DNA from 2 places in the Enterococcus sp. S86.2 genome. Region 1 is predicted to be linked to the other one. Evidence: a T-box and tRNA genes for the amino acid it is inferred to sense, from the RefSeq annotation. Region 1 holds a T-box; the other holds one or more tRNA genes.
What was found. The T-box of region 1 lies ahead of ileS (isoleucine--tRNA ligase). A T-box ahead of a tRNA ligase gene usually reads a tRNA of that ligase, here a tRNA-Ile.
Positions count from the first base shown of each region.

Region 1 (15,034 bases):
GATAAAAACTTCAATTGGATGAACCTGTTAGTTGAAGATCGCTACGAACCGGGTTCAACGATGAAAGTAATGACTACCGCAGCGGCAATTGAGTCCGGTGTCTTTAATGAAAACGAGACGTTTACTTCTGGTGAAATTAAAATTGCTGATGCCACAATTAACGACTGGGATTACCAAGAGCAACGCCGAACTTTGAATATGCGACAAGCGCTATCTTGGTCAAGTAATGTTGGAATGGTAAAACTCGAGCAAAAAATGGGAGATACTTGGCAACAGTATTTGAAGAAATTTGGTTTTGGTCAAAGTACTTACTCCGGTTTGCCAGGGGAAAATAGTGGTATTTTACCAACCAATAATATTGTGGATAAAGCCATGAGCTCATTTGGTCAAGGGGTTGGGGTAACGAATTTTCAAATGATGCGGGCATTTTCTGCAATTGCCAACAATGGTAAAATGTTAGAGCCACATTACATTAGTAAAGTTGTTAACAGTCAAAATGGTACAGAACGTGTAACCGAACCTGAAGTGGTGGGCAATCCTGTTAGTGCACAAACAACGGCAAAAGTACGCGAATATATGCGAGATGTAGTGGAAAGCAAAGACTATGGGAGTGCTTATGACGTGTATCATGTTCCAGGCTATAAAATCGCTGCTAAAACCGGTACTGCCCAAATTGCGGATGAAAAAAATGGCGGCTATTATCAAGGGGATACAGCTTATTTGTATTCTATTGTTGAAATGGTACCTGCAGAAGATCCAGAGTATGTGTTGTACATGACGATGAAGATGCCTGAACATTGGGAACAAAAAGCTTTAGGCGATATTGGGAATTCATTATTAAAACGTGCGATGGAATTTAAAGATGAACAGACAGATCCCGCTAGTGAGAATACAGAAAAAATTGAAATTGCCGACTATCGTAATTTAGGAACAGACTCTGCTGCAGCTGATGCCAGCAAAAATGGTTTAGTTCCTGTCGTGCTTGGCACAGGTAGCAAAATTAAAGAACAAGGAACTTCCCATGGAACAAAAGTATTAGCCGGAGAAAAATTATTGCTGCTAACGACTGGTTCAGAATATTATATGCCAGACGTAACTAGTTGGTCTAAAGCTGACTTAGTTAAATTAGGCGACTTGTTGGGGGTAAAAGTCACTTTTAAAGGCGATGGCTACTGCACAGCACAAAGCCTAGCTCCTTACGAACGCATCGGTGATAAGGCAATAGAATTCACCATGGAATAATTTTTCTAAGCGATTTCTGCTGTAGAAAAATGATATACGTAGTAAAAATAAAGCTCATTTTTTAGAAAAAATGAATACAATGAATACATTAAAAAGAACTAGGATGTCAGTTTTTCTAAGTGATTTCCACTGTAGAAAAATGATATACGCAGTGAAAATAAAACTCATTTTTTAGAAAAAAATGAATACATTAAAAAGAACTAGGAGAATTAAAAAATGGAATGGACAAAGATGATTTTACCGATTGTGAGTAGTTTTGCGATGACCTATGCCGTCATGCCACTTTTTATTGGTTATTTTAGAGTCAAACAATTTGGACAAGAAATTCGTGATGAAGGACCAATGTGGCATAATGCTAAGGCTGGTACACCAACAATGGGTGGCGTTGTCTTTTTAATTGCCTCGGTTTTAACAGGCCTTTGGGTAGGTGCGTGGCAAAATTTACTAACACCATCGTTGTTCATTCTTTTATTTATTCTATTTTTATATGGTTTATTGGGTTTTTTAGATGATTTTATTAAAATCTTTAAAAAACGCAATATGGGGTTGAATTCTCTACAAAAATTAATTGGTCAAATTTTAGGCGCAATTATTTTTTATGTTGTTTTTTTACATGAGGGAAATGCGAACACATTAAATATTTTTGGTTTAGAAGTTAACTTAGGAATTATTTATGGACTTTTTGTCATTTTCTGGTTAGTTGGTTTTTCCAATGCTGTTAATCTAACGGACGGTATTGACGGATTGGTATCCGGATTGGGGGTTATTTCCTTTGCAACTTATGGTATGATAGCTTGGAAGCAAAACCAATTTGATGTCTTGATCATCTGTTTAAGTGTGATTGGTGGACTATTGGGTTTTTTCCCTTACAACCACAAACCAGCAAAGATTTTTATGGGAGATGTAGGATCGCTTGCCCTTGGCGGTTTGCTTGCGGCAACGTCAATCCTTTTACATCAAGAGTGGACGTTGTTATTGGTTGGTTTAATTTATGTGATTGAAACAGCCAGTGTTATGTTACAAGTCACTTCCTTTAAATTAACCGGTAAACGCCTGTTTAAAATGTCACCTATCCATCATCATTTTGAGATGAGCGGTTGGACTGAATGGAAAATCGATCTGGTTTTTTGGGGGATCGCGGTAGTCTGTTCTGCACTTACGCTTTTGATTATTTGGTAGGAGATGGAAAAAATGAAGCAAATTAATGAATATCAAAATAAAAAAGTTCTTGTGCTGGGATTAGCAAAGAGTGGATTCAGTGCGGCCAAATTGTTACATGATTTGGGCGCACTTGTTACCGTTAACGACGGTAAACCCTTTGAAGAAAACCCGGAAGCACAAGATCTTTTAGCGTTAGGGGTAAAAGTTGTTACGGGAAGTCATCCAATTGAATTGTTAGATGAAGATTTTGCCTTGATGGTGAAAAATCCGGGGATACCTTATAGCCAGCCGTTAGTTAAAAAGGCTTTAGAAAAAGGTCTGCCAATTATTACAGAAGTTGAGTTAGCTTATAAAATTGCTGAATGTCCGCTAATTGGGATTACAGGGACAAATGGTAAAACGACCACGACTACTATGATTGGTGAAATTTTAAATGCGGGTATGCGGGAAGGTAAAGCGCTACTAGCTGGCAACATTGGCTATCCTGCTAGTACAGTCGCCCAACATGCGCAAAAAAAAGACGTTATGGTGACTGAACTATCAAGTTTTCAATTGATGGGAATTCAGACTTTTCATCCTGAAATTGCGGTTATCACCAATATTTTTTCGGCACATTTGGATTATCATGGTTCACAAGCTGAATACGAAAAAGCCAAATGGCATATCCAAGAAAATATGACGCCAAATGATCATCTAATTTTAAATTGGGATCAAGCAGTATTACAAAATTTAGCGAAAAAAACCAAGGCAGAAGTTATTCCCTTTTCTAGCACACAAGTTGTTTTTGGTGCCTATCAAAAAGCCGGTAAGCTGTACTTTAAAGATGAATTTATCATGGATTCAGACACATTAGGTGTTCCCGGAAATCATAATGTGGAAAATGCCTTGGCCGCAATTGCAGTAGCAAAACTTAAAGGCATTTCAAATGAAGACATCAAAGAAACACTACAAAGTTTCAGTGGTGTGCCGCATCGAACACAATTTGTCGGTATTGTTAATGAACGACGCTTTTTTAATGATTCCAAGGCTACCAATATTTTAGCTACTGAAATGGCTTTAAGTGGTTTTGACCATGAAAAATTAATTTTATTAGCGGGTGGATTAGATCGTGGTAATAGTTTTGATGAATTGGTTCCATCTTTAGTCGGTCTGAAGGCTGTAATTGTTTTTGGTGAAACCAAAGATAAGCTCGCACAAGCCGCACGAGATGCAAAAGTACCACGGGTTGAATTTAGTGAAAATGCTGAAACCGCAGTTGAAAAAGCCTATGGAATTAGTGAAGTCGGCGATACGATTTTATTATCTCCGGCAAATGCTAGCTGGGATCAGTACAAAAACTTTGAAATTAGAGGAGATCGCTTTATTGCGGCGGTCAATAACTTGAATAAACAATAGAAATGAGCGAAGCACGTGAAAATACTAGTAACCGGTGGCGGAACAGGGGGACACATCTACCCAGCCTTAGCCTTTGTGAATTATGTTAAACAACAAGAACCGGCTTCTGAGTTTATGTATGTTGGTGGAAAAAAAGGATTAGAAAATAAAATTCTACCAAAAACGGATATTCCTTTTAAAACGTTAGAAATACAAGGATTTAAGCGCAAGTTGTCTTTTGATAATGTTAAAACACTGCAACTTTTTTTTAAGAGCATCAAAGAAGCAAAACAAATTTTAAAAAACTTTAAACCTGATGTTGTAATTGGAACAGGAGGCTATGTTTCTGGTGCGGTAGTTTATGCTGCTGCCAAGATGAAGATTCCCACAATTGTTCACGAACAAAACAGTATTCCAGGGATAACCAATAAATTTTTAAGTCGTTATGCGACAAAAATTGGGATTTGTTTTAAAGATGCTGCCCAGTTTTTTCCTGCAGAAAAAACGGTATTGGTAGGGAATCCTCGTGCCAGTGAAGTTAGCAATACGCAAAAATCGGATATTTTAACAACGTTTGGTCTAGCAAAAGAAAAGCCTACCGTTTTAATTTTTGGTGGTAGTCAAGGGGCATTAAAAATCAATCAAGCTGTTACAGCTGCGCTCCCGATTTTTGCTAGTCGAGATTATCAGGTTTTATACGCTTCTGGTGAACGCTACTTTAATGAAATTAAAGATGTAGCAAAGATTGATTTAAGCCAGTTGACAAATGTCAGGGTTGCCCCCTATATTGATAAAATGGCGGCAGTGATGGTTTGCTGTGACTTATTGGTGGGACGTGCTGGTGCAACATCTATTGCCGAATTTACGGCTTTAGGCTTGCCAGCAGTTTTAGTTCCAAGTCCTTACGTGACCGCAGATCATCAAACAAAAAATGCGCAAAGCTTAGTCGATGCTAAGGCAGCACTAATGATTAAAGATGATGCGCTAACAGCTGAAACATTAGTTCGTGCTGTTGACGAAATTATGCAAGATCAAGCAAAACGCCAACAGATGGCTAAGGCCTCTAAGGCTGAGGGAATTCCAGATGCTAGTGAGCGTTTATATCAATTAGTTAAAGAAATTACAGTGTAAGTTAAAGGTGGTGACGCATATCAGTAAAAAAGACCAGTCCAAGCAAAAAGGTGAGAATTCTGATGTTCATGCAGTGGATCTGACGCCCTGGCAAAAGGCCAACTTGGAGTATCGGAAAAAAAATGGTCAAGATGCGCCGTGGTCGCCAACAGTCATTGATGGGCAAGAAAAAGAAGAAGTGCAGTTACCCGAAAATGCGAGCGACTTACCAGCTGAGGGAGGATCGTTAAATCCTAATGGTTCTTTTGCCGATCGGCTGCCAAAATTGAAATATGAGCGCAATTCGGTTCTTTATCGCCGCTTAGCAATTATCATCACGCTGTTTTTGATTCCGTTGTTATTTGCTCTTTATTATGTTTCACCATTAAGTAAATTATCCGCACTTCATGTGGTGAAAAATGATGCCGTCTCAAAGGCTGCTGTGACAAAAGCGGCAGACTTTAAACTGAGTCAAGGCCTGTGGTCGCAATATTTTCAGCGTAGTAGTAATGAAGAGAAGATAAAAAAAGCACTACCACGTGTTAAAAATGTGGCAATCTCAATTGAACATTTCAACGAATTTAAACTAGCGATTACCGAATATCAAGAAGTGGCTATTTTAGAAAAAGGCGACAGTTATGCCCCTGTCATTGAAAATGGGAAAGTTTTAGCAGAGACAGTCAAAGAACCAGCTAAAAACTTACCAATTTTAGAAGATTTTAAATCGCAAAAACGAATTCTAGCTGTTTTAACGCAATATCAAAAACTTTCGCAAGAATTACGTTCTAGCGTGTCACAAATTAAATACACGCCAACTAGCGCTAATCAAGAATTGCTAAATCTATTAATGAATGATGGCAATACGGTGATTATTAATATCTCGAATTTAGCAGAACAATTAAAATACTATCCTCAAGTTGCTAAAGAATTAAAAGGCAAAGGGGTAGTGGATATGGAAGTGGGGATTTTCACTTATCCTTATCCCAAAGAAGAAAAAAAAGCTACTACAAAAACCAATGAAACAACAACCGCAAATGATACTACCAATCAAAATGAAACTAATGAAAATACAGCAGAAAATGAAAGCCAAAGTGAAACAAATAATAACAGTCAAATAGGCCAATAAAAATTTCAAATATTTTTCATAACGTATTTCTAAAAAGTCGATTTTTGTGGTATTATTGTTAGCAGTGAACAAAATATTAAACTGATAGATAAAAACGAACCTTTACTGTTCGATCTATATGGAAATTTAGTAGGAGGGAATCCCATTCATGGCAAAAACGGGAATGTATGTCGGCCTTGACATTGGAACGACTTCAGTCAAAGTTGTCGTTGCAGAGTATGTCGAAAACCAAATGAATATCATTGGTGTAGGCAACGCCAAATCTGAAGGTATTAACAGAGGGATTATTGTCGATATTGAAAAGTCGGTTCAAGCAATTCAACGGGCCGTCAAGCAAGCAGAAGAAAAAGCAGGTATCCAAATTCGCAGTGTGAGCGTTGGTGTTCCAGCAAACTTATTAGAAGTAGAAAACTGTCAAGGAATGATTGCTGTTAACAGCGAATCAAAAGAAATTACAGATGAAGATGTACGTAATGTTGCTTCAGCTGCTTTAGTACGTTCAGTTCCTCCTGAAAGACAAATCATTACGATTTTGCCGCAAGAATTTACTGTGGATGGCTTTGAAGGTATTAAAGATCCACGGGGGATGATTGGTGTACGTCTAGAAATGTTCGGCGTTGTTTTCACCGGCCCTAAAACAATTTTACACAACATTCGTAAATGTGTTGAAAAAGCAGGACTTCATTTAAATGAAATGGTGATTACACCACTTGCTTTAACAGAGTCTATTTTATCTGATGGTGAAAAAGATTTTGGTACGACTGTGATTGATATTGGTGGCGGTCAAACGACAACTTCAGTTATGCATGATAAACAATTGAAATTCACCCACGTTAACCAAGAAGGCGGGGAATATGTTACAAAAGATATTTCAACTGTTTTAAATACTTCATTTAACAACGCTGAAGCACTAAAAATCAATTATGGGGATGCTTATCCAGAGCGTACTTCTGCTAGCGAAGAGTTTCCAGTAGATGTCATTGGTAAATCTGAACCGGTTAAAATTGATGAACGCTATTTAGCAGAAATTATTGAAGCGCGGATGGAACAAATCTTCAACAAGTCTAAAGAAGTACTAGACGAAATTGATGCGTTAAGTTTACCAGGAGGTGTCGTTTTAACAGGCGGCGCTGCAAGCTTACCTGGTGTGGTAGACTTAGCCCAAGAAATTTTTGGCACAAATGTGAAATTGTACGTGCCAAATCACATGGGATTACGTAACCCAGTCTTTACTAATGTGATTTCAATCGTAGACTATTCTGCTAACTTAAGTGAAGTTTATCAATTAGCTAAAACGGCTGTAACAGGGGAAAAAACACAACCTGCAACAAGCCATGAAGCACCAGTTCCTGTTACACAAGAGCAAGCCTATGATGAATATGACGGCCAAGAAGATACTTATGAAGAAACAAATGAATCTACTGGCGAAAGCGTTAAAGATAAAGTAAAAGATTTCTTTTCGAATATTTTCGACTAAACCCAAGCAGGAGGAATAAACATTATGGAATTTTCAATTGACAATACCGTAAATGACGGCGCAGTCATTAAAGTTATCGGCGTCGGCGGTGGCGGTGGCAACGCAGTCAACCGAATGATCGAAGAAAACGTTAAAGGTGTAGAGTTCATCGCAGCTAATACGGATGTGCAAGCCTTAAAAAATTCAAAAGCAGAAACAGTTATTCAATTAGGTCCTAAATATACACGTGGTCTTGGTGCTGGTTCACAACCTGAAGTTGGCCAAAAAGCCGCTGAAGAAAGTGAAGAATCAATTCGCGAAGCCTTAGATGGTGCAGACATGATCTTCATCACCGCTGGTATGGGTGGCGGTACTGGTACTGGTGCTGCTCCAATCGTAGCAAAAATCGCCAAAGAACTTGGCGCATTAACTGTAGGTGTTGTGACACGTCCTTTTACTTTTGAAGGACCAAAACGCGGCCGCTTTGCAGCTGAAGGTATCGCACAATTAAAAGAAAATGTGGATACATTATTAATTATTTCAAACAACCGTCTATTAGAAGTTGTTGATAAGAAAACGCCAATGTTAGAAGCTTTCCGTGAAGCTGATAATGTTTTACGCCAAGGTGTACAAGGCATTTCTGATTTGATTACAGCTCCGGGTTACGTGAACTTGGACTTTGCTGATGTGAAAACAGTTATGGAAAACCAAGGTACTGCTTTAATGGGGATCGGGGTTGCCTCTGGTGAAGATCGCGTAATCGAAGCGACGAAAAAAGCTATTTCTTCGCCATTGTTAGAAACTTCAATCGATGGTGCTGAACAAGTCTTATTAAATATCACAGGCGGCTTGGATATGACTTTATTTGAAGCACAAGATGCTTCTGATATTGTTGCAAATGCTGCAACTGGCGATGTAAACATTATCTTAGGTACTTCAATTAATGAAGAATTAGGTGATGAGATTCGCGTAACAGTAATTGCAACAGGAATTGATCCAACAAAAAAAGAAAATAAAGGCCGCACTTCAAGACAAAATCAAATCCACAGCATCCCACAAAAACCGGTTTTAGATATGGAACAAGCAAAACCAACACAACCTGAAGATGATAATGCTTTTGGTGATTGGGATATTCGCAAGGAGCAAACAGTGCGTCCTAAAGTTGATGATACACAATTTGAAAATATCGAAAAGAAAGAATTCGATACATTTAATCGTGACGATGTAAAATCTGGTGATGATGACGAATTAAGTACACCACCATTCTTCCGTCGCAAACGTTAATTAAAGCTTTGGAGGTAAGAGCACATGATTGCTGAGAACTTGCGGGAGGTCCGACAAGAGATACAGGAGTCATGTGCTCTTGTTGGTCGTGATGAAAAAAGTGTCCGGTTGGTTGCCGTGACGAAAACTGTCTCCAGCCAGGTAATGCGCCAGTTAATTGCGCAAAATGTTTTGGATCTAGCAGAAAACCGGACAGATGTTTTCTTAGAAAAAAAACAAGAATTAGCCGATATTAACACGATTTGCTGGCATTTTATTGGCAATTTACAGCGGAGAAAGGTAAAATTAATTATAAATAAAATAGACTATTTCCATGCTTTAGATAACTTAAGCTTGGCGGCTGAAATTCAAAAAAGAGCGGAGCATGTAATTAAATGCTTCGTAGAAGTTAACGTTTCTGGTGAAGCGTCAAAACATGGCGTCACACCGGCAGAACTTCCTGAATTTATTGCTGCTCTTTGTGCTTATGATAAAATCCAAGTCGTAGGTCTGATGACAATGGCACCATTTGGAGCTAAGGTAGAAGAACAACGCGCTATATTTGGAAAGCTACGGCAGCTGCAACAAGAAATTGAAGCAGCCAATTTAGTCTATGCTCCCTGTCATGAATTAAGTATGGGAATGAGTAATGACTTTCCAGCAGCTATTTATGAAGGGGCAACATTTATTCGTGTCGGTACGGCTTTAGTCAAAGATGCCTAAAAGGAGGAGTTATCATGTCGATCTTTAGTAAAGCGGCAGATTTTTTCGGTCTATCAGAAGATAGCTATGAAGAATATGAAGTGGCCCCTGCGGTCAATGGTTATGAAGAAGCAGTTGTTGAAGAACTTCCGGTTGAAAAATCAAATCCTGTAACAAATCATGAACCTGTCTATGAAACACCCAAATCAGATAAAAAAGTTGTTTCGTTACGGCAAAATATGAAGACACCTGTAACGCCTAAACGGCAACAGCCGGTAAATACAAGTAAAAATACGGCTGGAAAAATTACGATTTTAGAGCCGCGTAATTACCATGAAGTAAAAAAGATTGCCCAACATATTTTAAATGGAGAAGCAGTCTTAGTTAATTTTCAATCAGTTGAAGAAGATCAAGCAAGACGAATCGTAGATTTTCTAACCGGAACAGTCTATGCTCAAGATGGCGACATTAAACGCGTGGGGGACGAAATTTTCTTATGTACGCCCTATGATGTTGAAATTGACGGTCAAGGAACTTTTCCAACTGAAACGGATTTATACGATTTAAATTGAGGAGGCAATTGCCATTTTTAGGTTATTGAGTTTATTTAGAGATGCCGTTTATTTATATTCGGTTTTACTAATGATTTATGCTTTACTGTCTTGGTTTCCAGGCGGTTATCAATCAGCGATTGGTCGCTTTTTGCGGAAAATTTGTGAACCATATTTAAGTTTATTCGATCGTCTTAATTTAACAATTGGGCCGATTGACTTAACGATTGCTGTTGCAATTATCGTGTTAAATTTGGCCAGCCAAGGCCTAACGACTATATTAGTCAATATTATGTATTAAGAAATGAGGGGTGGGAGTCAATGAACGTAAATGTCTATCAACATTTTCGGGCTGATGAACGCCCTTTTATTGACGCTGTAACCGATTGGATTGAACAAGTGCAAATGCAATATGCACCGTATTTAACCGACTTTTTAGATCCGCGTCAAGCGTATATCGCGCAAACGTTGATTCGTCAGGAAACAGAATTGAAATTTATGTTTTATGGCGGTTATGAACAAGCTGAAAGACGGCGTTTATTAATTTATCCGGATTATTACGAACCCTCTTTAGACGAATTTGATATTGCCGTTTATCAAGTGCACTATCCTGTTAAATTTGCCAATTTAAGTCACGGTAAATTATTAGGTACTTTAATGGGTACTGGAATTAAGCGGGAATATTTCGGTGATATTATTAGTGATGGTACAGCCTGGCAAATCTTCATTGCAAAAGAAGTTGCTAGTTTTGTTGCCTTACAACTTACTAAAGTCGGTAATGTAACAACTCGCCTAGAAGAAGTGCGTTATACAGAGATTTTAAAACCCAAAGACAGTTGGGAAGAAGAAAAAACCACGGTTTCTTCTTTACGTTTAGACACAGTAATCTCTACTGTTTTCAACATTTCCCGCCAACGGGCCAAACAATTGGTGGAAAGCGGGAAAATCAAAGTCAACTGGACAGAAACGCTGCGACCAGATTTTATGTTAGATTTACTAGACATTATTTCAGTACGAGGCTTTGGTCGTATTCAGCTGCAAGGAATTGAAGGTAAAACCAAAAAAGATAAAATACGCTTAACATTAGGTGTTTTAAGAAAATAAGTAAAGGTGGTAGAAAAAATGGCATTAACTCCATTAGACATTAATAATAAGACCTTCGCAGTAAAAATGCGGGGATATAATCAAGATGAAGTAGACGACTTCTTGGATTTAGTTGGTCGTGATTATGAAGAATTACTTCAAAAGAATCGTGAAATGGAAAAAGCTTTAAAACATGCAGAAGAAAAACTGGAATATTTCAATGAATTAAAAGACGCCTTAAACCAGTCTATCATTGTAGCCCAAGATACTGCTGATAAAGTAAAAACGAGTGCCAGCAAAGAATCTGAAGTAATTGTTACCTCAGCGCAAAATCGTGCCGATGAGTTAGTTTCAAGTGCTGAAAAACACGCCCATGAATTAACCACCGCTGCAGAACAAAAAGCTAAAGAAATTTTAAATGATGCTAGCGAAAGTGCGCGTCAACTTGCAACAGAAACCAATGATTTGAAAACCAAAACACGCGTTTTCCACCAAAACTTAACATTAATGTTGCAATCTCAATTAGAACAAGTGAAAAGTCCAGAATGGGATGAAATTTTGAAGCCATTTGCAAGCTACGTTCAAGATGGCCACGAAGCTTTCCAACAACTAATGGAAAAAGAACTTGACAAAGAAAATCCAGATGAAGTAAACTCAAACAGTGATATGACTGAAAATCAAGTCGATATCGTAGAAGCTAGTGAAAAAATCATTACACCAAGTCAAGAAATTCCTGCGGTCAACACATTAGACGATGCCAAAGAATTATTAAATAAAATTGAAGAAAAAGACCAAAAATAGAACAGAAAAGTTTTTAGCATTTCTAAAGCGAGTCGGTGACAGTGAAAGACCGATGAACCCTACTAAAAAAAAGATCCTCTATTGGTTTTAATGTTGAATGAAGTAAACATTGACGTGTGATTCACGTTAACAATCACAAAGAAGTACAGTTTTGTACAAATTTGGGTGGTACCACGACAACGTTCGTCCCTTTTTGGGGATGAGCGTTTTTTTATACACTTTTTCACAGTTGCTAACTGTAAAAATAAAGGACAGGAGCGGATATTCATGAAGATGAAAGAAACATTACATCTAGGTAAAACCGGTTTTCCAATGCGAGGCAATTTGCCAAACCGGGAAAAAGAATGGCAAAAAAATTGGGAAGAAGCTGACTTGTATGGGCAACGCCAAAAATTAAACGAAGGTAAACCTTCTTTTGTTTTACACGACGGTCCGCCATATGCCAATGGGAATATTCATATTGGTCATTCATTAAATAAAATTAGTAAAGATATTATCGTCCGCTTCAAATCAATGTCTGGTTTTCGGGCGCCATATGTTCCTGGTTGGGATACACATGGTTTACCAATCGAACAAGTTCTAACCAATAAAGGGATTAAACGTAAAGAAATGACAATGGCAGAGTACCGGGAAAAATGTCGGGAATATGCGATATCACAAGTTGATAAACAACGTAATGACTTCAAACGACTAGGTGTTGCTGGTGATTGGGATAACCCCTATGTTACCTTAGACCCAGCCTATGAAGCAGCCGAAATTCGCGTTTTTGGTAAAATGGCAGAAAAAGGCTATATCTATAAAGGTTTAAAACCAATTTACTGGTCACCATCAAGTGAATCTTCTTTAGCTGAAGCCGAAATTGAATATAAAGATGTGAAATCACCATCAATTTATGTTGCCTTTAAAGTAGTAGATGGCAAAGATTTGCTAGATACGGACACTTCATTTGTAATTTGGACAACAACCCCTTGGACCTTACCAGCAAATCTTGGTATTTCTGTTAATCCAACCTATACTTACGTACAAATTGAAGCCGATGGAAAAAAATATGTCGTTGCCAAAGACCTATTAGATACCGTTAAAGATCAAATTGGTTGGGAAAATGTCAAAGTTTTACAGGAATTTCCAGGTACAGCAATGGAATATATGACGGCAAAACATCCATTTTACGATCGGACCTCACTTGTAATGTGTGGAGATCATGTTACGCTAGATGCCGGAACTGGTTTAGTTCACACTGCTCCAGGACATGGTGAAGATGACTACATCGTTGGTAAAAAATATGGACTAGAAGTTTTATCACCAGTTGATAATCGTGGTATGTTTACGGCTGAAGCACCTGGTTTTGAAGGGATGTTTTACGACAAAGCAAACCCAGAAGTTACCAAGTTATTAGATGATAAAGGTGCATTATTAAAACTAGACTTCTTTACCCATAGCTATCCTCATGACTGGCGAACAAAAAAACCAGTTATTTATCGCGCAACACCACAATGGTTTGCTTCAATTGATAAATTTAGAAGCGATATTTTAACTGAAATCGAAAAAGTGGATTGGATTATTCCTTGGGGAAAAACACGTCTTTACAACATGATTCGCGACCGTGGTGATTGGGTGATTTCCCGTCAACGAGCGTGGGGTGTACCATTGCCAATTTTTTATGCGGAAAATGGGGAAGCAATCATCACACCGGAAACAATTGAACATGTTGCTGAATTATTTGCCGCTCATGGTTCAAATATCTGGTTTGAAAAAGAAGCCAAGGAATTATTACCTGCAGGCTTTACACATCCTGGTTCACCAAACGGAGAATTTACGAAAGAAAATGATATTATGGATGTTTGGTTTGACTCAGGTTCATCCCATGAAGCAGTCTTACGTCAACGGCCCGAATTAAGCTTTCCTGCGGATATGTATTTGGAAGGCTCTGACCAATACCGTGGCTGGTTTAACTCAAGTATCACTACCAGTGTTGCCATCAATGGCGTAGCACCTTATAAAGCCGTCTTATCACAGGGCTTCACGTTAGATGGCGAAGGTCGGAAGATGAGTAAATCTTTAGGCAATACCATCGCTCCTGAAAAAGTTATCAATCAAATGGGCGCAGATATTTTACGCCTGTGGGTAGCAAGTGTGGATTATGAAGCTGATGTACGGGTCTCAATGGATATTTTGAATCAAGTTTCAGAAGTTTACCGTAAAATCCGTAACACGATGCGCTTCTTGTTAGCTAATACAAATGACTTTGATCCAAAAGCTGACGCTGTGCCTTTTGAAGAATTACGCTCGGTTGATAAATATATGACAGTACGGTTAAACCAAGTTATAAAGACAATCTTAGAAGATGGCTATGAAAAATATAATTTCTTACACATCTATCGTACCGTGATGAATTTCTTAACAGTAGACTTATCTTCTTTCTATTTAGACTTTGCCAAAGATGTCGTCTATATTGAAGCTGAAAATGACCATGCGCGTCGCGCGATGCAGACAGTCTTTTATCAAGCAGTCGTTGCTTTGACAAAACTTTTGACACCAATCATCCCGCACACAGCTGAAGAGATCTGGTCTTACTTACCAGAAGAAGAAGATTACGTTCAATTAGCAGAAATGCCCGGCTATAAAGAATTTGCCAACCAAGATGAATTACTTGATCTGTGGAGTGCCTTTTTAGACTTTAGAGATAGTGTATTAAAAGCTTTAGAGCAAGCCCGAAATGAAAAATTAATTGGTAAACCACTAGAAGCAAAAGTAACGATTTATCCCAATGAACAAGTTGCTGCCCTTTTAACTGCAGTCGATAGCAATTTGGCGCAATTACTAATTGTCGCAGAAGATTACTTTAAAGTTGAACAAGTTGGTAGCCTTGTTCCAGAAAATGCTATGAAATTTGAAGACGTTGCGATTTTAGTTGAAAAAGCAGATGGTCATGTCTGTGATCGTTGCCGTCAAGTTAGAAAAGAAGTCGGCAGTGATAGTGCCTTACCAACCTTATGTCACCACTGTACACAAATCGTCAAAGAAAATTACCCTAATGAAGTAGCTGAAGGAATCGAATAAAAATTTAAAGTCGCCAATCCCGGCTTTTCATGTTATAAATAAGGACCTGGAATGTCTTACATTTCAAGTCCTTATTTCGTCTCTGTTTTTTTAAGCGGATGTTAT
Region 1 is NZ_CM206813.1:946,560-961,593, forward strand. It holds gene AC6R0T_RS04340 (penicillin-binding transpeptidase domain-containing protein) at 1-1,242, shown strand, start outside; gene mraY (phospho-N-acetylmuramoyl-pentapeptide-transferase) at 1,459-2,421, shown strand; gene murD (UDP-N-acetylmuramoyl-L-alanine--D-glutamate ligase) at 2,434-3,798, shown strand; gene murG (undecaprenyldiphospho-muramoylpentapeptide beta-N-acetylglucosaminyltransferase) at 3,814-4,908, shown strand; gene AC6R0T_RS04360 (cell division protein FtsQ/DivIB) at 4,919-6,013, shown strand; gene ftsA (cell division protein FtsA) at 6,162-7,490, shown strand; gene ftsZ (cell division protein FtsZ) at 7,515-8,753, shown strand; gene AC6R0T_RS04375 (YggS family pyridoxal phosphate-dependent enzyme) at 8,778-9,455, shown strand; gene AC6R0T_RS04380 (cell division protein SepF) at 9,470-10,006, shown strand; gene AC6R0T_RS04385 (YggT family protein) at 10,077-10,286, shown strand; gene AC6R0T_RS04390 (YlmH family RNA-binding protein) at 10,307-11,089, shown strand; gene AC6R0T_RS04395 (DivIVA domain-containing protein) at 11,108-11,869, shown strand; T-box leader at 11,853-12,063, shown strand; gene ileS (isoleucine--tRNA ligase) at 12,137-14,929, shown strand.

Region 2 (15,034 bases), 590 kb from region 1:
AAACATTGCGTAATGTTGCAGCATTATCAGCAAAAGATTCTTTATAGGAAGGATAATCCCGGAAAGGTTCTTTCATGGTCACCCATTTCCCATTTAAATATTCTAAGGTGTTCATATAGACAGTTTTACCATTGTAACTGCCTTTAATACCAAATAAGTTATAGTAAGGTGCGCGGGATAAACTACTTGTTCCCCAACCACTTTCAACAATTGCTTGGGCAATCATGACAGAAGCATATAAGTCGTTTGCTGCCGCTACAGGTTGTGCATGAGCTGCCAATTCTGTAATCAATGCAGTGGAATTACTACGACTAGAAGTTTGGCTTAAGTCTCTTGAAATTTGTGCTTGGTTGTTGCTTGTTGCTTCTGCTGTCACCGGTTTTGCCAAAGGTGCCACTACAGAGCAAGCAGTTAAAGTTGTGCCCACGATTGCCGCACTTTTTTTAGCATCGCGGTAAAACTTAATTTGTTTTTCTTCTTTACGTCGTTCTTTACGAGAAACAAGTTGGGTCAAGTTGCTCGCCTCCTTTTTTAAGCTTTTCTTAACTTTAAGTATACAGGCTAATGTTTTTTATTAAAAGTTTTAAACGATTATTTCGGCAATTTGTTAAATTGCTGTAACATTATCTTTATTTAGTTATTTTTATTACTAACATTATTTATTTTATCAAGTTTTATCTGCTTAGTTATTCAGAAATTAAGTTATTAAAAAAACAACAAAATATTGCAAAACGATTACATAAGTTCTGCTTTGTAAAATATTTTTATATTATTTAATAAAAATGTGAAAAAGTGATATTTTCGACTTTTTTTAACCTTATCTTAATATCAGAAAAAATTTGTACCAATAAAAGAAAGGGACAACTTCTCATGCTATAATAATTCCATTGTCAAATAATTACTTACATTTACTAAAGGAGAATTTATGAAACATAAACTTTATTACCAATTTGCTGGTAGTTGTTCCTTATTACTGTTTGTCTTTTTAGGTTATGTGGTGAAATTTTACCGCCAATGGTTAACAGGCTTTGATAATTTTGTTACCAGCATCCTTCGTAGTGGATATCCCACTTGGAATATTTTTTTTATTTGGATTACAAAATTTGCTAACCCTGCCACGATTGTCATTTTGGCACTGGCCTTTTTATTTTTATTTTATCGCGGAAAGTATTACGCAGAAGCACTGTGGCTCTTTATAAATGTCGGCTTAGTGTCAGGGATTGTAAATCCGCTGATTAAGCTTGTCTTCCAACGTGAACGTCCTACATTAGAGCATTTAGTGTCTGAACATAGTTTTAGTTTTCCCAGTGGACATGCTTGTGCCAGCATGATTTTATATGGTACTTTGATTTTCATTTTGCCAGGTTTACTGAAAAACAAGCAAATTTTACTCGGACTACAAATTCTGCTTGGCATTTTAATTGTTCTTATTGGTACTAGCCGTATTTATCTCGGTGTTCATTTTCCAAGTGATATTATTGGTGGCTATAGTCTTGCTCTGGGCTGGCTCTGCCTAACATATCCTTACTTTAGCGAAAAACGCTTTGTCTGGCGTTTTAAAAACCAACAGAAATAATGAGGGAATAGCAAATGACTTTTTTATATAGTGAAGATACCAACAAACGTTATCATTCATGGAATTATGCTTTACGTCAAGAATTTGGTGGTAAAATTTTCAAAGTACCTGTCGATGGTGGTTTTGATTGTCCGAATCGCGATGGTACCGTTGCGCGAGGCGGCTGCACTTTTTGCAGTGTTTCTGGCTCTGGAGACATGATCGTTGCACCAGAAGATCCCCTACCCCTTCAGTTTCATAAAGAAATTGATATGATGCACCAAAAATGGCCCCATGTCGACCAATATATTGTTTATTTTCAAAATTTTACGAATACCCATGCCCCTTTAGCGGTCATTAAAGAGCGTTTTGAACAAGTGGTTAATTTACCCGGGGTAGTCGGACTTTCTGTGGGGACTCGCCCAGATTGCTTGCCTGAAGACGTGGTAGAATATTTAGCTGAACTAAACGAACGTTTGTATCTATGGGTTGAATTAGGTTTACAGACGACTTATGAACAAACAAGTAAAATTATTAATCGCGCTCACGATTATCCAACTTATGTGGACGCTGTGGCTCGCTTGCGCAAACACAACATAAATGTCTGTACACATTTAATTAATGGCTTACCTGGGGAAACACCGGAAATGATGGTGGAAAATGTTCGGCGCACCTTACTAGACAGTGATATTCAAGGTATTAAATTACATTTATTGCATCTGATGCGCAACACCCGCATGTTACGAGATTACCATGAAGGCCGCTTGCAACTGATGGGCCGCAAAAGCTATGTCACGGTTATTTGTGATCAATTGGAATTAATTCCTCCTGAGGTGATTATCCACCGCTTAACCGGCGATGCCCCGTGGGATTCTTTGATTGGGCCGATGTGGAGTTTAAAAAAATGGGAAGTCTTAAATGCCATTGACGAAGAAATGCGTCGGCGCAATACGTATCAAGGAAGTAAAAATGTCTTGCTGGAGGCAAAAATTCATGCTTAAAACGGCCATGCATTATAGCCACGAACTTTTAAGTGAAGTTGTAACTATTGGTGATCATGTCGTCGACGCCACTATGGGCAATGGTCACGACACGCTTTTTTTAGCTAAATTAGTAGGCGTAGGTGGCAGAGTTGATGCTTTTGATATTCAAAAGGCTGCCCTTTTAGCCACAAAAGAAAAATTAGCTGCCCATCCTGAGGGAGTGGCTGTCAATTTACATTTAACCGGTCACGAGAATGTTGCCGATTACTTGCAAGGTGAAAAAATTAAAGCCGCTATTTTTAATCTGGGCTATTTGCCACAAAGTGATAAACAGATTATCACTTTACCTCAGACAACAAAAAAATCATTAGATGCGCTTTTAGCCCATTTACAGCCAAAAGGACGTATTATCATTGTCTGTTATTACGGTCATCCTGGTGGTAGAGAAGAATTAGAAACAATTCAAGCCTATTGCAGTGATTTGCCACAAAAACAATACAACGTCTTAGCCTATCAATTTATCAATCAAAAAAATCAGCCACCATTATTATTTTGCATTGAAGCCAAGTAATAGTGAACACTAGCTCGAATAAAAACACGCGGATTTGGATGGTTCTCATAAAGAGCACAATCATCCAAATCCGCGTGTTTTTTAATTAAAAGGTAATTTTAGTCATGATAAATCAAATGCTGAAATGAAGTAGCTTGGTTTGCCAAAAGATTTTTCACCACTTCATTTAAAACAGGTGGTCGTAAATCCAATTTTTTAGAGGCCAAATCTAGCCAAGAAAGTGTAATAGTCTTTTCTATACCACTGATAACTGGCAATGTTTGACTATCCGTAACAGTTTGCAAGTGATATAAAAAAAGCACTTGATGATAATCATCGCCTTCATAGACAAAAAAGTTTTCAATGACTGCCATGAGATCTTTTGTTTTTACGTCTAAACCACTTTCTTCTTTCAACTCACGAATAACAGCTGCTTGGGAAGATTCCCCCGTTTTTACTGCTCCACCTGGTAAGGTTTGTGTCCCATCGTCCTCTGTTGAAACTAAAATATGGCCTTTTTGAATTAAAATGCCGCTTGACCGTACATCAAAACGATCTGTGGCAATTTTGGTTCTGATATCTGTCTTGGTATACATGTTGTTCTCCTTTATAAAACAAACAGCTTTTTACTAGTTAAATCTCAACAGGTAACCATTGCAAAACTTTTTGAATCCATTCATCCCAAAAATCCCACGTATGCGCTCCTGGTCCTTCTTCATAGGTAATGAAAAAACCAGCTGCTTGCGCTTTTTGAACAAAGTATTGGTTACTTTGATACAAAAAGTCCTCTGTCCCGCAGCAAACAAATAGTTTAGGTGCTACTTCTGGTGCTACTGTAGTTAAAAGGTGAATCGGATCGTTTTCAGAGCCCTTCATTTTTTCAACGGGACCAAAAACGCCTTCCCAATAGGCTTGGCTACCTGATTGTAATAACACTTCAGGATCGCTAGCCAAAGCTAAAGCACCAGAAAGGCTAGCAACAGCGGCAAATTTATCCGGACAACGCAACCCTAATTTAATCGCACCATAGCCTCCCATTGAAAGACCGGCCGCAAATGTTTTTTCTTTCTTGGTTGTTAGTTGTGGAAATAATTCATGTAAAATATCTGGTAATTCTTCTGAAATAAAAGTCCAATACTGCATGTCATAACGGGTATCTGTATAAAATCCTAGTTCCGTCGTAGGCATCACCACTGCGATCTCACTTTCCCGTACATAGCGTTCGATACTGCTGCGGCGCATCCACGCTGTCTCATTCCCGCCCATACCGTGTAACAGATATAAAACCGGCACATCGTCTTTTTTGTCTCGCGTTAACCGTGCGCTACTTTGCGGTAAGATTAAATTCAATCCTACGTCTAAATTTAAAACATTTGAATAAATATTTGCTTGTATAAATGCCAACTTTTGCCACCTCGACTTTTCAATGTCTCGTTTTCCAAAATGATAACGCCTGGCTGTCCTTGGAGAGGCTTGGGATAAATTTCTAAAGCAATTTAATAAAATTACATCCTCTTATCTGGCAGACAAACGCCCCGCTAAAATTCTTCTTCATTCCATTGTATCAGACTTTTTCAAAAATAGGGTCAAAACCAAAGCCGCAACAATTAAAATAGCCCCCGCCAAATAGACACCATGTAAACTAGCAAAAAGAATCCCCCGCAATGTTTCCCGTAAACCCGATGCCAAAAGTTTTGCTGTCTGAGGATTTACCAATTGATTCATGACATCATTTTTATTTGCCACTGTCACACTTTGCAACTTAGCTGCAGTAATCCCATTTAATAAGATACCAAAAACAGAGACCATAATCGTTTGGCCAATCGTCCGCGCTAACGTATTAAAAGAAGTGGCTACCCCCATCTGTTCCGGCAAAACGCTACTTTGCGCACTAACCGTACAGGTCACCGTCACCGCCCCCAAACCAATACCGAGAATGGTTGAGATAGCAAAAAACCAAAGCCAATTTGTGTGTTGGGGCACCACGACCAAACAAACCGCCCCAAAAAGCGTTATGATTATTCCTCGAAGCAACACCCGTTTAACCGCAATCGTTGCCATCCAACGTCCTGCCAAAAACGAACCCACTAACCACAATAACGACAATGGTGCCAAAACAAGTCCGCCAATTCCAGCCGAAAGTCCCAGCACACCTTGCATCCACATCGGAATATAAACATCTACCCCAATTAAAAAGCCACTAGCTAGCGCTGCTACTAAGTTCACCACCACAAATAAAGGCTGTGTGAATAAGTGTAACGAGATAACGGGATCTTCTGCGCGCTTTTCTGCATAAACAAACAAAATCCCTGCTGCAACTGCTACAATTGCTAAAACAATAACTTTAACAGATAAACCTTCATCACCTAAAAACTGGAAAGCTAACAATAGTGCTAATAACAGACCCATTAAAGATAGACTACCAAAAATATCCATCTTCTTTTGCTGATGCCTTACTTTTTCTTCTACCAAATAAAGCCAAATTAAAATAATCAAAATAATTCCAATTGGTACATTAATAAAGAAAATCCAGTGCCAACCGATGGTATCTACGATAATGCCACCAGCTAATGGACCGACTACCGAGGCAATTCCCCAGGCAGTACTGTTTAACCCCAGCACCTTCGCACGTTTTTCTTTATCATACAAATCACCAATAATCGTCAATGCTACTGGCATCATCGCGCCAGCTCCCATTCCTTGAATGGCTCTGGAAATAATCAACGTCAGCATCGTATTAGATAGACCACAAAGCGCCGAACCAATAATAAATAGTACGGTTCCTAAAATGAAAATTGGTTTACGACCGATTTTATCAGCTAATTTCCCATAAATCGGTGTTAACATGGCATTGGTTAATAAATAGATTGAAAAGACCCAGTTCATAATTTCAATGCCGTGTAATGAGCCGACGATTGTTGGCATAGCCGTCGTTACGATTGTTCCTTCCACCGCTGTCATAAATGTTGCCACAAAAACAGCAACCGTAACTAGCGTAACATTTGTTTCTTTTTTCATTTTTAACCTCCTCAACTAAACTTAAACTCTCTTTTTACAACAACTGGCAAAAAATTGCATTTAAATTTTCGTATCTCTTTTTTAAAAGCTATTTTCCTCAAAGAAAAGCCGCTATCACCTAAGCAATAGCGGCCAAAAAAATCAAGTAAACAATCAGTATTATGCGTTCACACTAGCTAGCAATGCGTCTACTTTATCCGTGTGTTCCCATGGTAAATCAACATCAGTCCGACCAAAATGGCCATAAGCTGCTGTCTGACGATAAATCGGACGACGCAAGTCCAACATCTCAATAATGCCAGCTGGACGTAAATCAAAGTTTTCACGAATTGCTTCAATTAATTTTTCATCACTGACAGTACCAGTTCCAAAAGTATTAATTGAAATCGAAACAGGTTGTGCTACACCGATTGCGTAAGCCAATTGTACTTCAACTTTGCTAGCAAGTTTAGCCGCCACAATATTTTTTGCAATATAACGAGCAGCATAACTAGCCGAACGGTCAACTTTAGTAGCATCTTTACCAGAAAAAGCACCGCCACCATGACGGGCATATCCCCCGTAAGTATCTACAATAATTTTACGACCTGTTAACCCGGCATCTCCTTGTGGCCCACCAATTACAAAGCGTCCCGTAGGATTGATAAAGTATTTTGTATCTTCATCTAATAATTCACTTGGGATAACTGGTTCAATAACTTTTTTAATCACATCTTTACGGATTGTCGCGTTGTCAGCAGCATCATCGTGCTGTGTGCTAATTACGACTGTATCGATTCGTTTAGCTTTACCAGCTTCATCATATTCTACCGTCACTTGCGACTTTGCATCAGGACGTAAATATTTAAGTTCACCATTTTTACGTAGCTCTGCTAAACGACGAACTAATTTATGACTTAAAGAAATTGGCAATGGCATTAATTCTGGTGTTTCATCACAAGCAAAACCAAACATTAAACCTTGGTCGCCTGCTCCAATCTCATCAATCATCGCATCTTTATTATCGCGACTTTCCAAAGCGGCATCTACGCCTTGTGCAATATCAGGTGATTGTTCATCAATTGCTACTAAAACAGCAACTGTATCCCCATCAAAGCCAAATTTAGCGCGTGTATAACCGATATCTTTAATCGTATTTCGAACGATTTTTTGAATATCTACATAAGCCGATGTCGAAATTTCACCAAACACTAAAACTAAACCCGTTGTTACTGAAGTTTCACATGCTACACGAGCAGTTGGATCCTTCGCTAAAATTGCATCCAAGATTGCATCACTGATTTGATCAGCCACCTTATCTGGATGTCCTTCAGAAACAGATTCTGAAGTAAATAAATGTCTTTCTGTCATGATGATTCCCCCTAATAATATTCGGTTACAAGGCATCTTCGCAGTGCGAATCCTCTCGGGAACTTGCAACGTTTGTAGTATAGCAGATTTAATCAGATAAAGCTCGCTTATTTTATTATATTTCCTAATAAAACAAAAAAAAGAAGATACACGACGTATCTTCTCATGATCCGTACGGGATTCGAACCCGTGTTACCGCCGTGAAAGGGCGGTGTCTTAACCGCTTGACCAACGGACCAATCATTAATGGGCCTAAATGGACTCGAACCATCGACCTCACGCTTATCAGGCGTGCGCTCTAACCAGCTGAGCTATAGGCCCATATAAAACTAAACAACTTTTTCAATGAAATACATTAAAAAAGAGATGGCGCGGGACAGAATCGAACTGCCGACACATGGAGCTTCAATCCATTGCTCTACCAACTGAGCTACCGAGCCAAAACGGTCCCGACGGGACTCGAACCCGCGATCTCCTGCGTGACAGGCAGGCGTGATAACCACTACACTACGGGACCAGGGTTTAGTTTTATAATTGCGGGAGCAGGATTTGAACCTACGACCTTCGGGTTATGAGCCCGACGAGCTACCAGACTGCTCCATCCCGCGATAATATAAGTTTTACTAACTCTCTACATAAATATAGAATTGTAGCAAAGGAGGATAAGGGATTCGAACCCTTGCACGGTTTTACCCGCCTGACGGTTTTCAAGACCGTTCCCTTCAGCCGGACTTGGGTAATCCTCCAAAAAAAAAAAAAAAATGACCCGTACGGGATTCGAACCCGTGTTACCGCCGTGAAAGGGCGGTGTCTTAACCACTTGACCAACGGGCCAGCTAGAACGGAGAAGGAGGGATTTGAACCCTCGCGCCGGTTTCCCGACCTACACCCTTAGCAGGGGCGCCTCTTCAGCCACTTGAGTACTTCCCCAAAAACCAAAAATGTTTTGATTTTGTAATGGGCCTAAATGGACTCGAACCATCGACCTCACGCTTATCAGGCGTGCGCTCTAACCAGCTGAGCTATAGGCCCATATTTAAAAACTAAAAGCGGGTGACGAGAATCGAACTCGCGACAACAGCTTGGAAGGCTGTGGTTTTACCACTAAACTACACCCGCATGGCGGTCCCGACGGGACTCGAACCCGCGATCTCCTGCGTGACAGGCAGGCGTGATAACCACTACACTACGGGACCAGGATTTAGTTTTTAAAATTGCGGGAGCAGGATTTGAACCTACGACCTTCGGGTTATGAGCCCGACGAGCTACCAGACTGCTCCATCCCGCGATAATATAAGTTTTACTAACTCTCTACATAAATATAGAATTGTAGCAAAGGAGGATAAGGGATTCGAACCCTTGCACGGTTTTACCCGCCTGACGGTTTTCAAGACCGTTCCCTTCAGCCGGACTTGGGTAATCCTCCAAAAAAATCAAATCTACAATGCCACGGATGGACCTTGTAGGACTCGAACCTACGACCGGACGGTTATGAGCCGTCTGCTCTAACCAACTGAGCTAAAGGTCCAGGCTCTAAAAAATCGCGGCGGAGGGGATCGAACCCCCGACCTCCCGGGTATGAACCGGACGCTCTAGCCAGCTGAGCTACACCGCGAATAATCACTTTATTATTACTATTAAAATGATATGGAGCCTAGCGGGATCGAACCGCTGACCTCCTGCGTGCAAAGCAGGCGCTCTCCCAGCTGAGCTAAGGCCCCTTATTTCTTTTAAATCGGGAAGACAGGATTCGAACCTGCGACCCCTTGGTCCCAAACCAAGTGCTCTACCAAGCTGAGCTACTTCCCGTTAAATTATTACTACGCGCCCAAGAGGAGTCGAACCCCTAACCTTTTGATCCGTAGTCAAACACTCTATCCAGTTGAGCTATGGGCGCATCTTTCTAATGCCGAGGACCGGAATCGAACCGGTACGGTGATCACTCACCGCAGGATTTTAAGTCCTGTGCGTCTGCCAGTTCCGCCACCCCGGCTTTTTTACTTTTTAAAGTAAAGCGGAAAACGGGGTTCGAACCCGCGACCCCCACCTTGGCAAGGTGGTGCTCTACCACTGAGCTATTTCCGCATGGTTTTGATGCCGGCTAAAGGACTTGAACCCTCGACCCTCTGATTACAAATCAGATGCTCTACCAACTGAGCTAAGCCGGCCTTTTATGCGGGTGAAGGGACTTGAACCCCCACGCCGTAAGGCGCCAGATCCTAAATCTGGTGCGTCTGCCAATTCCGCCACACCCGCATATTTCTTATGAGCCGTACAGGGCTCGAACCTGTGACCCTCTGATTAAAAGTCAGATGCTCTACCAACTGAGCTAACGGCTCATATGGGGGTTAACGGGTTCGAACCGCTGACCCTCTGCTTGTAAGGCAGATGCTCTCCCAGCTGAGCTAAACCCCCATAAGTTCGCGTGGCGACGTCCTACTCTCACAAAGGGAAACCCTTCACTACAATCGGCGCTAAGAAGCTTAACTTCTGTGTTCGGCATGGTTACAGGTGTATCCTTCTCGCTATCGCCACCACACTATTTAATTAAGTGAATTTCATTCACTCAAAACTGGATCTTGAAGTTTTTCAAAACTCTTCCGAGTTTTCTTTTACTTTGGTTAAGCCCTCGATCGATTAGTATCAGTCCGCTCCATACATCACTGTACTTCCACTCCTGACCTATCTACCTGATCTTCTCTCAGGGATCTTACTTTCTTTAAGAAATGGGAAATCTCATCTTGAGGTGGGCTTCACACTTAGATGCTTTCAGCGTTTATCCCTTCCCTACATAGCTACCCAGCGATGCCTCTGGCGAGACAACTGGTACACCAGCGGTAAGTCCATCCCGGTCCTCTCGTACTAAGGACAGCTCCTCTCAAATTTCCAACGCCCGCGACGGATAGGGACCGAACTGTCTCACGACGTTCTGAACCCAGCTCGCGTGCCGCTTTAATGGGCGAACAGCCCAACCCTTGGGACCGACTACAGCCCCAGGATGCGACGAGCCGACATCGAGGTGCCAAACCTCCCCGTCGATGTGGACTCTTGGGGGAGATAAGCCTGTTATCCCCAGGGTAGCTTTTATCCGTTGAGCGATGGCCCTTCCATGCGGAACCACCGGATCACTAAGCCCGACTTTCGTCCCTGCTCGACTTGTAAGTCTCGCAGTCAAGCTCCCTTCTGCCTTTACACTCTGCGAATGATTTCCAACCATTCTGAGGGAACCTTTGGGCGCCTCCGTTACCTTTTAGGAGGCGACCGCCCCAGTCAAACTGCCCATCTGACACTGTCTCCCACCACGATTAGTGGTGCGGGTTAGAGTGGCCATAACACAAGGGTAGTATCCCACCATTGCCTCCTTCGAAACTAGCGTCCCGATCTCTACGGCTCCTACCTATCCTGTACATGTGGTACAGACACTCAATATCAAACTACAGTAAAGCTCCATGGGGTCTTTCCGTCCTGTCGCGGGTAACCTGCATCTTCACAGGTACTAAAATTTCACCGAGTCTCTCGTTGAGACAGTGCCCAAATCGTTACGCCTTTCGTGCGGGTCGGAACTTACCCGACAAGGAATTTCGCTACCTTAGGACCGTTATAGTTACGGCCGCCGTTTACTGGGGCTTCAATTCGTACCTTCGCTTACGCTAAGCACTCCTCTTAACCTTCCAGCACCGGGCAGGCGTCAGCCCCTATACTTCATCTTTCGATTTTGCAGAGACCTGTGTTTTTGATAAACAGTCGCTTGGGCCTATTCACTGCGGCTGACCTTGCGGTCAGCACCCCTTCTCCCGAAGTTACGGGGTCATTTTGCCGAGTTCCTTAACGAGAGTTCTCTCGCTCACCTTAGGATTCTCTCCTCGACTACCTGTGTCGGTTTGCGGTACGGGCCGTTGTCTTCTCACTAGAAGCTTTTCTCGGCAGTGTGACATCAGAAGCTTCGGTACTATTATTTCCCTCCTCATCACAGCTTGTCCTTATAGAAATAAGCATTTGACTCATCTCAAGACTTACTGCTTGAACAGACATATCCATCAGTCTGCACTTCTTAGCCTCCTGCGTCCCTCCATTGCTCAAACAAATACAACGGGTACAGGAATATCAACCTGTTGTCCATCGCCTACGCCTATCGGCCTCGGCTTAGGTCCCGACTAACCCTGGGCGGACGAGCCTTCCCCAGGAAACCTTAGTCATTCGGTGGACAGGATTCTCACCTGTCTTTCGCTACTCATACCGGCATTCTCACTTCTAAGCGCTCCAGCAGTCCTCACGATCTACCTTCAACGCCCTTAGAACGCTCTCCTACCAATACACCTTCGGTGTACTCCACAGCTTCGGTAGTATGTTTAGCCCCGGTACATTTTCGGCGCAGGGTCACTCGACTAGTGAGCTATTACGCACTCTTTAAATGGTGGCTGCTTCTGAGCCAACATCCTAGTTGTCTGTGCAACCCCACATCCTTTTCCACTTAACATACATTTTGGGACCTTAGCTGGTGGTCTGGGCTGTTTCCCTTTCGACTATGGATCTTATCACTCACAGTCTGACTGCCGAATATAAATGAATGGCATTCGGAGTTTATCTGAATTCGGTAACCCGAGATGGGCCCCTAGTCCAAACAGTGCTCTACCTCCATCATTCTTAACTTCGACGCTAGCCCTAAAGCTATTTCGGAGAGAACCAGCTATCTCCAAGTTCGTTTGGAATTTCTCCGCTACCCACACCTCATCCCCGCACTTTTCAACGTACGTGGGTTCGGTCCTCCAGTGCGTTTTACCGCACCTTCAACCTGGACATGGGTAGATCACATGGTTTCGGGTCTACGACTACATACTCATTCGCCCTATTCAGACTCGCTTTCGCTGCGGCTCCGTCTCTTCAACTTAACCTCGCATGCAATCGTAACTCGCCGGTTCATTCTACAAAAGGCACGCTATCACCCATTAACGGGCTCTAACTTGTTGTAGGCACACGGTTTCAGGATCTATTTCACTCCCCTTCCGGGGTGCTTTTCACCTTTCCCTCACGGTACTGGTTCACTATCGGTCACTAGGGAGTATTTAGCCTTGGGAGATGGTCCTCCCGGATTCCGACGGAATTCCTCGTGTTCCGCCGTACTCAGGATCCTCCTAGGTGCCTTCCAAATTTCGCCTACGGGGTTTTTACCCTCTTTGACTGACTTTTCCAAGTCATTCGACTATCTGAAAGAACTACCATATTGGAGTCCTACAACCCCAAGATGCAAGCATCTTGGTTTGGGCTGTTCCCTTTTCGCTCGCCGCTACTTGGGGAATCGATTTTTCTTTCTCTTCCTGCAGGTACTTAGATGTTTCAGTTCTCTGCGTCTACCTCGTATACGCTATGTATTCACGTATACGTAACATCCTATAAAAGATGTTGGGTTCCCCCATTCGGAAATCTCTGGATCATAGCTTACTTACAGCTCCCCAAAGCATATCGGTGTTAGTCCCGTCCTTCATCGGCTCCTAGTGCCAAGGCATCCACCGTGCGCCCTTATTCACTTAACCTTATAAGACCTTACGGTCTGGTTTTGAGCAGTTCTTCTAGCGATAGAAGCTTACTCAAGAAAATAAGCAATTGAACTTATTAAAAAACTCATTCAACGCGGTGTTCTCGGTTTGTTTTGATTTTTTCTTCAAGTATCCAGTTTTCAATGAACAAAATCATGACAACCAATGTTGTCAATGGAGCCTAGCGGGATCGAACCGCTGACCTCCTGCGTGCAAAGCAGGCGCTCTCCCAGCTGAGCTAAGGCCCCATAGTGCTTTTAAATTGAGAGTAAACCCCTCAAAACTGAACAAAGACAAGTTACAAACTGTGTAGTTTCCGTAATATTCCTTAGAAAGGAGGTGATCCAGCCGCACCTTCCGATACGGCTACCTTGTTACGACTTCACCCCAATCATCTATCCCACCTTAGGCGGCTGGCTCCATAAAGGTTACCTCACCGACTTCGGGTGTTACAAACTCTCGTGGTGTGACGGGCGGTGTGTACAAGGCCCGGGAACGTATTCACCGCGGCGTGCTGATCCGCGATTACTAGCGATTCCGGCTTCATGTAGGCGAGTTGCAGCCTACAATCCGAACTGAGAGAAGCTTTAAGAGATTAGCTTAGCCTCGCGACTTCGCAACTCGTTGTACTTCCCATTGTAGCACGTGTGTAGCCCAGGTCATAAGGGGCATGATGATTTGACGTCATCCCCACCTTCCTCCGGTTTGTCACCGGCAGTCTCGCTAGAGTGCCCAACTAAATGATGGCAACTAACAATAAGGGTTGCGCTCGTTGCGGGACTTAACCCAACATCTCACGACACGAGCTGACGACAACCATGCACCACCTGTCACTTTGCCCCCGAAGGGGAAGCTCTATCTCTAGAGTGGTCAAAGGATGTCAAGACCTGGTAAGGTTCTTCGCGTTGCTTCGAATTAAACCACATGCTCCACCGCTTGTGCGGGCCCCCGTCAATTCCTTTGAGTTTCAACCTTGCGGTCGTACTCCCCAGGCGGAGTGCTTAATGCGTTTGCTGCAGCACTGAAGGGCGGAAACCCTCCAACACTTAGCACTCATCGTTTACGGCGTGGACTACCAGGGTATCTAATCCTGTTTGCTCCCCACGCTTTCGAGCCTCAGCGTCAGTTACAGACCAGAGAGCCGCCTTCGCCACTGGTGTTCCTCCATATATCTACGCATTTCACCGCTACACATGGAATTCCACTCTCCTCTTCTGCACTCAAGTCTCCCAGTTTCCAATGACCCTCCCCGGTTGAGCCGGGGGCTTTCACATCAGACTTAAGAAACCGCCTGCGCTCGCTTTACGCCCAATAAATCCGGACAACGCTTGCCACCTACGTATTACCGCGGCTGCTGGCACGTAGTTAGCCGTGGCTTTCTGGTTAGATACCGTCAAGGGATGAACATTTTACTCTCATCCTTGTTCTTCTCTAACAACAGAGTTTTACGATCCGAAAACCTTCTTCACTCACGCGGCGTTGCTCGGTCAGACTTTCGTCCATTGCCGAAGATTCCCTACTGCTGCCTCCCGTAGGAGTCTGGGCCGTGTCTCAGTCCCAGTGTGGCCGATCACCCTCTCAGGTCGGCTATGCATCGTGGCCTTGGTGAGCCGTTACCTCACCAACTAGCTAATGCACCGCGGGTCCATCCTCAAGTGACGCAAAAGCGCCTTTCAAATACTAAACATGTGTTTGGTATTGTTATGCGGTATTAGCACCTGTTTCCAAGTGTTATCCCCCGCTTGAGGGTAGGTTACCCACGTGTTACTCACCCGTTCGCCACTCCTCTTTTTCCGGTGGAGCAAGCTCCGGTGGAAAAAGAAGCGTTCGACTTGCATGTATTAGGCACGCCGCCAGCGTTCGTCCTGAGCCAGGATCAAACTCTCATAAAAAGTGTTTGAACAGTCATAGACTGTTAAGCTCAAATAAAAATTAACTTTGCTAGCTATTGCTTGCATGTTGTTTGCTTCTATAAAAGAAGCGCCCTACACATTGGTTCGTTTGCTTGCTTTGTTCAGTTTTCAAAGGTCTACTTGCGAAGTTA
Region 2 is NZ_CM206813.1:353,784-368,817, reverse strand. It holds gene AC6R0T_RS01650 (LysM peptidoglycan-binding domain-containing protein) at 1-514, opposite strand, end outside; gene AC6R0T_RS01645 (phosphatase PAP2 family protein) at 926-1,576, shown strand; gene mnmL (tRNA modification radical SAM protein MnmL/YtqA) at 1,591-2,556, shown strand; gene mnmM (tRNA 5-(aminomethyl)-2-thiouridylate-methyltransferase MnmM) at 2,549-3,109, shown strand; gene AC6R0T_RS01630 (NUDIX hydrolase) at 3,208-3,684, opposite strand; gene AC6R0T_RS01625 (alpha/beta hydrolase) at 3,722-4,492, opposite strand; gene AC6R0T_RS01620 (MDR family MFS transporter) at 4,640-6,106, opposite strand; gene metK (methionine adenosyltransferase) at 6,266-7,456, opposite strand; SMK box riboswitch at 7,454-7,530, opposite strand; tRNA gene AC6R0T_RS01610 (tRNA-Glu) at 7,623-7,694, opposite strand; tRNA gene AC6R0T_RS01605 (tRNA-Ile) at 7,704-7,777, opposite strand; tRNA gene AC6R0T_RS01600 (tRNA-Phe) at 7,824-7,896, opposite strand; tRNA gene AC6R0T_RS01595 (tRNA-Asp) at 7,901-7,973, opposite strand; tRNA gene AC6R0T_RS01590 (tRNA-Met) at 7,991-8,064, opposite strand; tRNA gene AC6R0T_RS01585 (tRNA-Ser) at 8,113-8,202, opposite strand; tRNA gene AC6R0T_RS01580 (tRNA-Glu) at 8,219-8,290, opposite strand; tRNA gene AC6R0T_RS01575 (tRNA-Ser) at 8,299-8,386, opposite strand; tRNA gene AC6R0T_RS01570 (tRNA-Ile) at 8,415-8,488, opposite strand; tRNA gene AC6R0T_RS01565 (tRNA-Gly) at 8,505-8,575, opposite strand; tRNA gene AC6R0T_RS01560 (tRNA-Asp) at 8,577-8,652, opposite strand; tRNA gene AC6R0T_RS01555 (tRNA-Met) at 8,671-8,744, opposite strand; tRNA gene AC6R0T_RS01550 (tRNA-Ser) at 8,793-8,882, opposite strand; tRNA gene AC6R0T_RS01545 (tRNA-Ile) at 8,911-8,984, opposite strand; tRNA gene AC6R0T_RS01540 (tRNA-Met) at 8,998-9,071, opposite strand; tRNA gene AC6R0T_RS01535 (tRNA-Ala) at 9,105-9,177, opposite strand; tRNA gene AC6R0T_RS01530 (tRNA-Pro) at 9,192-9,265, opposite strand; tRNA gene AC6R0T_RS01525 (tRNA-Arg) at 9,280-9,353, opposite strand; tRNA gene AC6R0T_RS01520 (tRNA-Leu) at 9,364-9,449, opposite strand; tRNA gene AC6R0T_RS01515 (tRNA-Gly) at 9,470-9,541, opposite strand; tRNA gene AC6R0T_RS01510 (tRNA-Thr) at 9,552-9,624, opposite strand; tRNA gene AC6R0T_RS01505 (tRNA-Leu) at 9,631-9,712, opposite strand; tRNA gene AC6R0T_RS01500 (tRNA-Lys) at 9,723-9,795, opposite strand; tRNA gene AC6R0T_RS01495 (tRNA-Val) at 9,799-9,871, opposite strand; rRNA gene rrf (5S ribosomal RNA) at 9,880-9,995, opposite strand; rRNA gene AC6R0T_RS01485 (23S ribosomal RNA) at 10,074-12,987, opposite strand; tRNA gene AC6R0T_RS01480 (tRNA-Ala) at 13,166-13,238, opposite strand; rRNA gene AC6R0T_RS01475 (16S ribosomal RNA) at 13,323-14,882, opposite strand.
Region 2: it has a tRNA-Ile gene. The T-box ahead of ileS (isoleucine--tRNA ligase) is inferred to sense a tRNA for this amino acid. The anticodon was not compared.